Regions from separate parts of the Tsukamurella sp. II2bb genome, predicted to be linked through region 1. Evidence: predicted binding sites of a transcription regulator. Region 1 holds the regulator's gene; the other holds the start of a gene.
The links. The regulator LexA, encoded in region 1, represses DNA repair genes until DNA is damaged. The targets are predictions, from matches to a motif close to CGAACANNTGTTCG.
Positions count from the first base shown of each region.

Region 2: a site for LexA is predicted at 1,770-1,783, ahead of AC21LY_RS10015 (SAV_6107 family HEPN domain-containing protein). Genes of this name have one in related genera too.

Region 1 is NZ_JBYPZI010000008.1:153,444-156,608, forward strand. It holds gene AC21LY_RS18035 (acyl-CoA dehydrogenase family protein) at 1-79, shown strand, start outside; gene AC21LY_RS18040 (acyl-CoA dehydrogenase family protein) at 80-1,231, shown strand; gene lexA (transcriptional repressor LexA) at 1,215-1,925, opposite strand; gene AC21LY_RS18050 (LysM peptidoglycan-binding domain-containing protein) at 2,181-2,816, shown strand; gene nrdR (transcriptional regulator NrdR) at 3,030-3,165, shown strand, end outside.
Region 2 is NZ_JBYPZI010000003.1:321,208-324,372, reverse strand. It holds gene mraZ (division/cell wall cluster transcriptional repressor MraZ) at 1-106, opposite strand, end outside; gene AC21LY_RS10020 (DUF3040 domain-containing protein) at 663-1,082, opposite strand; gene AC21LY_RS10015 (SAV_6107 family HEPN domain-containing protein) at 1,189-1,602, opposite strand; gene AC21LY_RS10010 (GNAT family N-acetyltransferase) at 1,834-2,451, shown strand; gene AC21LY_RS10005 (phytoene desaturase family protein) at 2,448-3,165, shown strand, end outside.

The DNA of each region.
Region 1 (3,165 bases):
CGATCGTGCGGGCTCGATCTACGCGGGCTCCAACGAGATCCAACGGAACATCCTGGCGAAAGCGGTATTGGGGCTGTAGATGGACTTCACACTCACCGACGAACAGACGATGCTGCGCGACGCCGTGCGGTCCTACCTCGCCGGACGCTATCCGCTGGCGCCGTCGCGGAGCGCCGCGCGCTCGGCGGAGCGCTGGCAGCCGTCCGTCTGGGAGGCCTTCGCCTCCGAGCTGGGCATTCTCGCCGCGCTGGTGCCCGAATCACTGGGCGGGCTGGGCGGCGGGCCCGAGGAGATGATGGTGATCGCCGAGGCGCTCGGCGGAGCGCTCGTGGTCGAGCCGTACATCGGCACCGCCGTCGTGGGTGCCGCCCTGCTCCGCGAATCGGGCGGCCCGGTCGCCGACGGGCTGCTGGCGTCCATCGCCGAGGGCGGCGCGCGGATCGCCTTCGCCCTGACCGAACCCGAGTCGGGACGCGAGAGCTGGGACGTCCGGATGCGGGCGCTATCCGACGGTGACGGCTACCTCCTGTCCGGGGCGAAGATCGTGGTCGCCGACCTGCCCCTGGCGACGCACCTGATCGTGGCCGCACGCACCGGCGGCGACCGACTCGATCGCGACGGCCTCTCACTCTTCCTCATCGAGTTCGACCCGCAGTCCCCGCCCGCCGGGATGAGCGCGCACTACTTCCGCACGATCGACGATCACCACACCGGCGACCTGGTGCTGCGCGACGTCCGGGTGCCGGCCGCCGCGCTGCTCGGCGCCGAGGGCGGAGCGTGGGAGGTGATCGAACGCGCCCTCGACGACGGTGCCGCCGCCGTGTGCAGCGAGGCGGTCGGGATCATGCGGCGTGTGGTAGCTGAGACCGTCGAGTACGCCAAACAACGCCGGCAGTTCGGTGTGCCGATCGGTTCGTTCCAGGCGCTGCAGCACCGCATGGTGGACATGTCGCTCGAACTCGAACAGGCCGTGGCGGCGACCTATCTCGCGATCCTCCACCTGGACGCCGATCCGCAGGTACGGCGGAGGGCCGTCTCCGCGGCGAAGATCACGATCGCGCGGGCGGCGCGATTCGTGGGCCAGAACGCCGTGCAACTGCACGGTGGTATGGGCATGACGGAGGAACTCGCGATCGGTCACTGCTTCAAGCGGCTCACCGCGATCGAGACCGAGTTCGGTTCCGCGACGGACCACCTGCGCAGATACGCGGACGTCAGATCCGGCGCATGACCGTCACGACCTTGCCGAGGATCACCGCGTCGTTGCCGTGGATCGGGTCGAACGCCGGGTTGTGCGGCATCAGCCAGATGTCGCGCCCGGTGCGGCGGAAGGTCTTGACCGTGGCCTCGCCGTCGAGCATCGCGGCAACGATGTCGCCGTTCTCCGCCACGGACTGCTGCCGTACGACCACCCAGTCACCGTCACAGATCGCGGCATCGGTCATCGACTCGCCCACCACCTTGAGCAGGAAGAGCGAGCCCTCGCCCACGAGCTCGCGGGGGAGGGGGAAGATCTCCTCGACCGCCTCCTCGGCGAGGATCGGCCCGCCGGCGGCGATCCGCCCGAGGACCGGGACGAAGGCGGGTTCCGGCATCCGGTCCTCGTCCTCCATGACCTTCTGAATGACCTGAGCGGTGCGCTCCTCGGCGCCCTGGACGTTCACGGCGCGGGGGCGGTTCGGGTCGCGGTGCAGAAAGCCGAGGCGCTCCAGCGTGCGGAGCTGATGGGCGACCGACGACGTGGACGTGAGCCCCACCTCGTCACCGATCTCGCGGATGCTGGGCGGGTACCCGCGCTCGCGCACGGAACGGCGGATCACTTCGAGGACCTGCTTCTGGCGGCGGGTGAGGTGATCCTCGGAGACGTTGCCCTGCGCATCGCGGAAGCGCTTGTCCCGGTGCTGAACCTGTCGTTCTTCTGTCATGTGTCGCTCCTCACGCCCGTTCTGTTCCGCCTCCACTCTAGTCCAGCTCGGACGTGCTGACAAACATCTGTTCGAGAAATTTCTCCGCGTGTCTTCCGCTCGCCACGGGGGTGTGGTAGAAATCGAACAGAAGTTCTCTCGAACACCTGCACGCACTCCGGTGTGACTGGTGGGGCTGGATGGAAAAACTTGTCAGTCCCCTCCGATAGACCTGTGGTGAGCGAGAAGGAACCGCTACCGATGTCAGGAGAGACCATGACCGCGATCATCGATCGAGACGTCATCACCGCAGCACAGAACGATGGCGCCCCGGCGCCGGCACTCGTGCGGCACGGCTCCGCCGCTGCTGATCGTCGCGGCGCCACCCGTGCTCGCGGGGTCTCGCCCCGGCTCGCGCGCAGCCGTTCGTCGGAGTCCTCGGCCCTTTCGATCACCCCGTCGAACGGGAGTGCCGAGGGGCTTGTTCGAACGGTGCCGGCGGCCGTCCGGGTGACGGGCGCGCGCGGATCCGCTCGGCGCACCGTCGAACGTCCGGGCGTGCGTTCGGCGGCTCGGCGCGCACCGCTCGGCGCCTCGCGGGTCGGGGGCTGCGCCCGCCGCACCCCGGGTCCGTCGATCGCCGCGTGCGTGCTGTTCGCCGCCGGGGTCTTCGCCGCGCTGCTGGTGCTCTTCGGCGGGGCTCCGCAGGCGGAGCCGGCACCGGCGGGCGCCGCGCAGCCCGCGCTGACGTCGGTCGTCACGGTGCGCTCCGGCCAGAGCCTCGAGCAGATCGCCCGCGAGATCGCCCCCGGGCGGGCGCCCGCCGCGGTGATCGCCGAGATCAGCGAGATCAACGGCCTGCAGGACGGCCGTGTCCACCCGGGCCAGACCCTGGTCACGCCGCGGTACTGACCGATCATCAGCGAAGGAGATGCGACGATGACCACCCTCATCTCGATAGTGGATTCCCGGCAGCGCGGGCGCTCGGCCCACCTCGGCAACGTGCTGCCGTTCCCGTCCCGCGTATCCTCAAGGGCGAGATCGCGGGGCGCGGCGGTGGCAGGGGCCACCGTGCTGCAGCTGCCCCGCCGGACGTCCGAGCGCAGCCGCGCGGGAGGTGGACCCATGTACTGCCCGTTCTGCAAGAACGAGGACACGCGTGTGGTCGATTCACGTGTCTTCGACGACGGCCAGGGCATCCGCCGGCGCCGCTCCTGCAATGCGTGCGGTCGCCGCTTCACCACCGTCGAGAGCGCCGTCA
Region 2 (3,165 bases), on a different contig from region 1:
GTCCTTTCGTGATCGTGAGCCCACCCGCCAGTTCCTCGCGGTACTTCGCGGGGAGGGTGAGCCGTCCCTTGTCGTCGAGCTTCGGCGTGTAGGTACCCGTGAACATCACGGCCACCTCCCGCCTACCCCGAGGGGTTATCACTGGATCGAGACTTCAGACTAGCTCGTCTCTCTCCAGTGCGCCCCACATTACCCCACCATCCACCACTTTCAACCACATCGCCGTGCGTTTCGCGGCGTTTTCTCAGAGTTACAGCAGGTCATTGCCGTGGTGAGAAGTGGGGCGCCGCGCGCGCCGCGGCGCTGCGCGGTTCGTCACACCTGCGGCGACACCCGCGATCAGCGCGACCAACGGGACGCCTGAGACGAGATTGGCGCCGACAGGGCGCATGGTGGGGAGATGTGGGGAATGCGGGTGGGGAGAAGTGGGGACTCGCACCCGTCCCCTACGAGAAGCCGGCCGTCCCCCGCGCGGCGCCGAATCCCCCGCCCCGCGGTTCAGCCCCCACCGGACGCCGGTCGTGCCATGGGGGCTCAGCCGTCCCCCACGCGGCGCCCGGTCCCCCACGAGACGCCACAGCGGCGTACGACACGATTTCGCTCAAGGCGCAACGAAAAGAGCCGCCGACCCTCGGGTCGGCGGCTCTCTCACGGTATTCAGATCACGGGAAGCGGCGGCGGAAGCGCTCCTCCATCCGGGCGACGAAGGACTGCCGGGAGGCACGACCGCCGCCCGTGGAGCGCCCGCGGCCCGACGATGCGCGGACCGATCCGTCCTCCCCGACGGTGCCGCGCGGCCCCTTCCTGGTGGGACCGGACCACAGCGCGTAGACCACCGAGCCGAACATCAGCAGGAAGCCGACGAGGCCCACGATCACCGTGTATTCGACCTTGGGCAGCAGCATTCCAGCGATGAGCAGCATCAATCCGACCGCGAAACCGATCGCGGCGATGACGCGACGCTTGCCCGTCGCACCGGCGAACCGGCCGCCGCGCACGTTCGACGCGAACTTCGGATCTTCGGCGTAGAGCGCGCTCTCGATCTGGTCGAGCATGCGCTGCTCGTGCTCGGAGAGTGGCACGTTCCCCTCCTTCAGCACTCGTGGGTTCCAACTCCTGCTTTCATGATACGAGGCTTGCGACCCGACGACCACCATCGGCCGAACTCTCAGCGTTCACTGTGACAAATCAGGCGGCACGACTCAGATCGGACTCGACCGAATTCAGGAAGCTCTGGACGCGGGCGTGCAGGACCGCGACCTCCTCGGCGGTGACCGAGCGCGCCGTGGTCTCCAACGCCGCGACGACGCCCGAGACCGAGGTGAAGTAGGCGACCCACTCCGCGTACCCGGGCGCGGCCTTCGCCAGGCGCAGCCAGGCGTTGCGAGTGGGACGGCGGACCCCCGTCTCCCGCTCCGCCAACAGCGCGGCCGCCCCGCGCAACGCCGCGTGGTAGATCTCGCGGTACTGATCCGCCGGAGCGGGAGAGCCGCCGGCGCGGGCGAGGAACTGATCCGCACGGTCGAGGATGCGCGACGCGCCCGACTCGCCGATGCGACGACGGGAACCGACGTGATCGATCCGTGCCTTCGATTCGACCATGGCCTTCCTCCTGCTCCGTGGAACCGACTTCGCTGTCACTGCGTGTTGTACCGGACGGGACTGACACGTAACGCTTCCCTCGTTCCGCGCCAGTCCCGCCGACGAACCCGGACCGGTGACCCGAGCCCCGGCGCCAGAACACGTGCACCCATCCGACGGTCCGTGATCGAACAATCATTCGATCACTTCTAATATAGCGTGAGCATCCGACACGTCAAGGGGAGGAAATCCGTGACCGCAGTGCCGTCGCCGTCGCCACCACGGATCCAGGCCCTGTCGCCGCAGGACGCCACCCTGTGGCTGCCCGCCGCCCTGCAGATCTACGTGGCTGCCATGGACTACCCCGCCGGGACGGAGTCGCACCGGCTGCCGATGTGGCGCGAACACCTGAACCGGCCCGGGTACGCCGCCTTCGGCGCGGTCCAGGCACTGCCGGCCGCGGACGGCCGCGTGACCGACCACCTGGTGGGCATCGCCTACGGCTACAGCGGCGCCGGCGATCAGTGGTGGAACCGCCAGCTCCGCGTCGGCCTCGGCCGGCGCGGCCTGACCCCGTCCCAGATCGAGGCCGTCGCCGCGTCCTACTTCGAACTCACGGAGTTGCACGTGCACCCCACGGCGCAGGGGCAGGGCGCGGGCGCCGCGCTCCTGCGTGCCCTCCTCGCCGGCCGCCCCGAACCGCGCGTGCTGCTCTCCACGCCGGAGGTCGCCGCCGAGCAGAACCGGGCGTGGCGCCTCTACCGCCGCACCGGCTTCTACGACGTGCTGCGCGACTTCCGCTTCTCCGGCGATCCGCGCCCCTTCGCCGTGCTGGGCCACGACCTCCCGTTCGTCCCGCCGTCGCCGTGAGCACCGCGCTCGACGTCGCCGTCGTCGGCTCCGGCCACAACGCGCTGGTCGGCGCCGCGTACCTGGCGGCGCAGGGCCGTTCCACCGCCGTCTTCGAGGCGGACACCGTGCCCGGCGGGGCGGTCAGCACCGTCGAACGGTTCCCCGGATACCGCGTCGATCGCGGCTCGTCGGCGCACCTGATGTTCCGGCACACCGGGATCGCCGAGGAGCTCGGCCTCGCGGCGCACGGGCTGCGCTACCTGGACTGCGATCCGTGGGCCTTCGCGCCCACGCCGCCCGGAACGGACGCGCCGCCGATCCTCTTCCGGCAGGACCTGGACGCGACCGCCGCGTCCATCGCCGCGGCGTGCGGCGCGCGGGAGGCGGCGGAGTACCGGCGCTTCGTCGCGGACTGGACGCCCCGTGCACGGGCGACCATGGCCGCCTTCGGCTCCTCCCCCAGCGCGCCGCGGCTCGGCCGCGCCTTCTGGCCCACCAAGGGCCGCGCGAGCCTGACCGAGATGTCCCGCGCCTACCTCGCGTCGGGCGATCAGCTGCTGGACGAGTACTTCGACGACGAGCGGCTCAAGGCCGCGCTCGCCTGGTTCGGGGCGCAGTCCGGCCCCGCGATGAGCGAGCCCGGCACGGCCCCGATGGTCGGCTTCGCCGCCCTGATGCACACGCTGCCGCCCGGCCGGGCCGTCGGCGGCAGCGGCGCCCTCACCCGGGCCC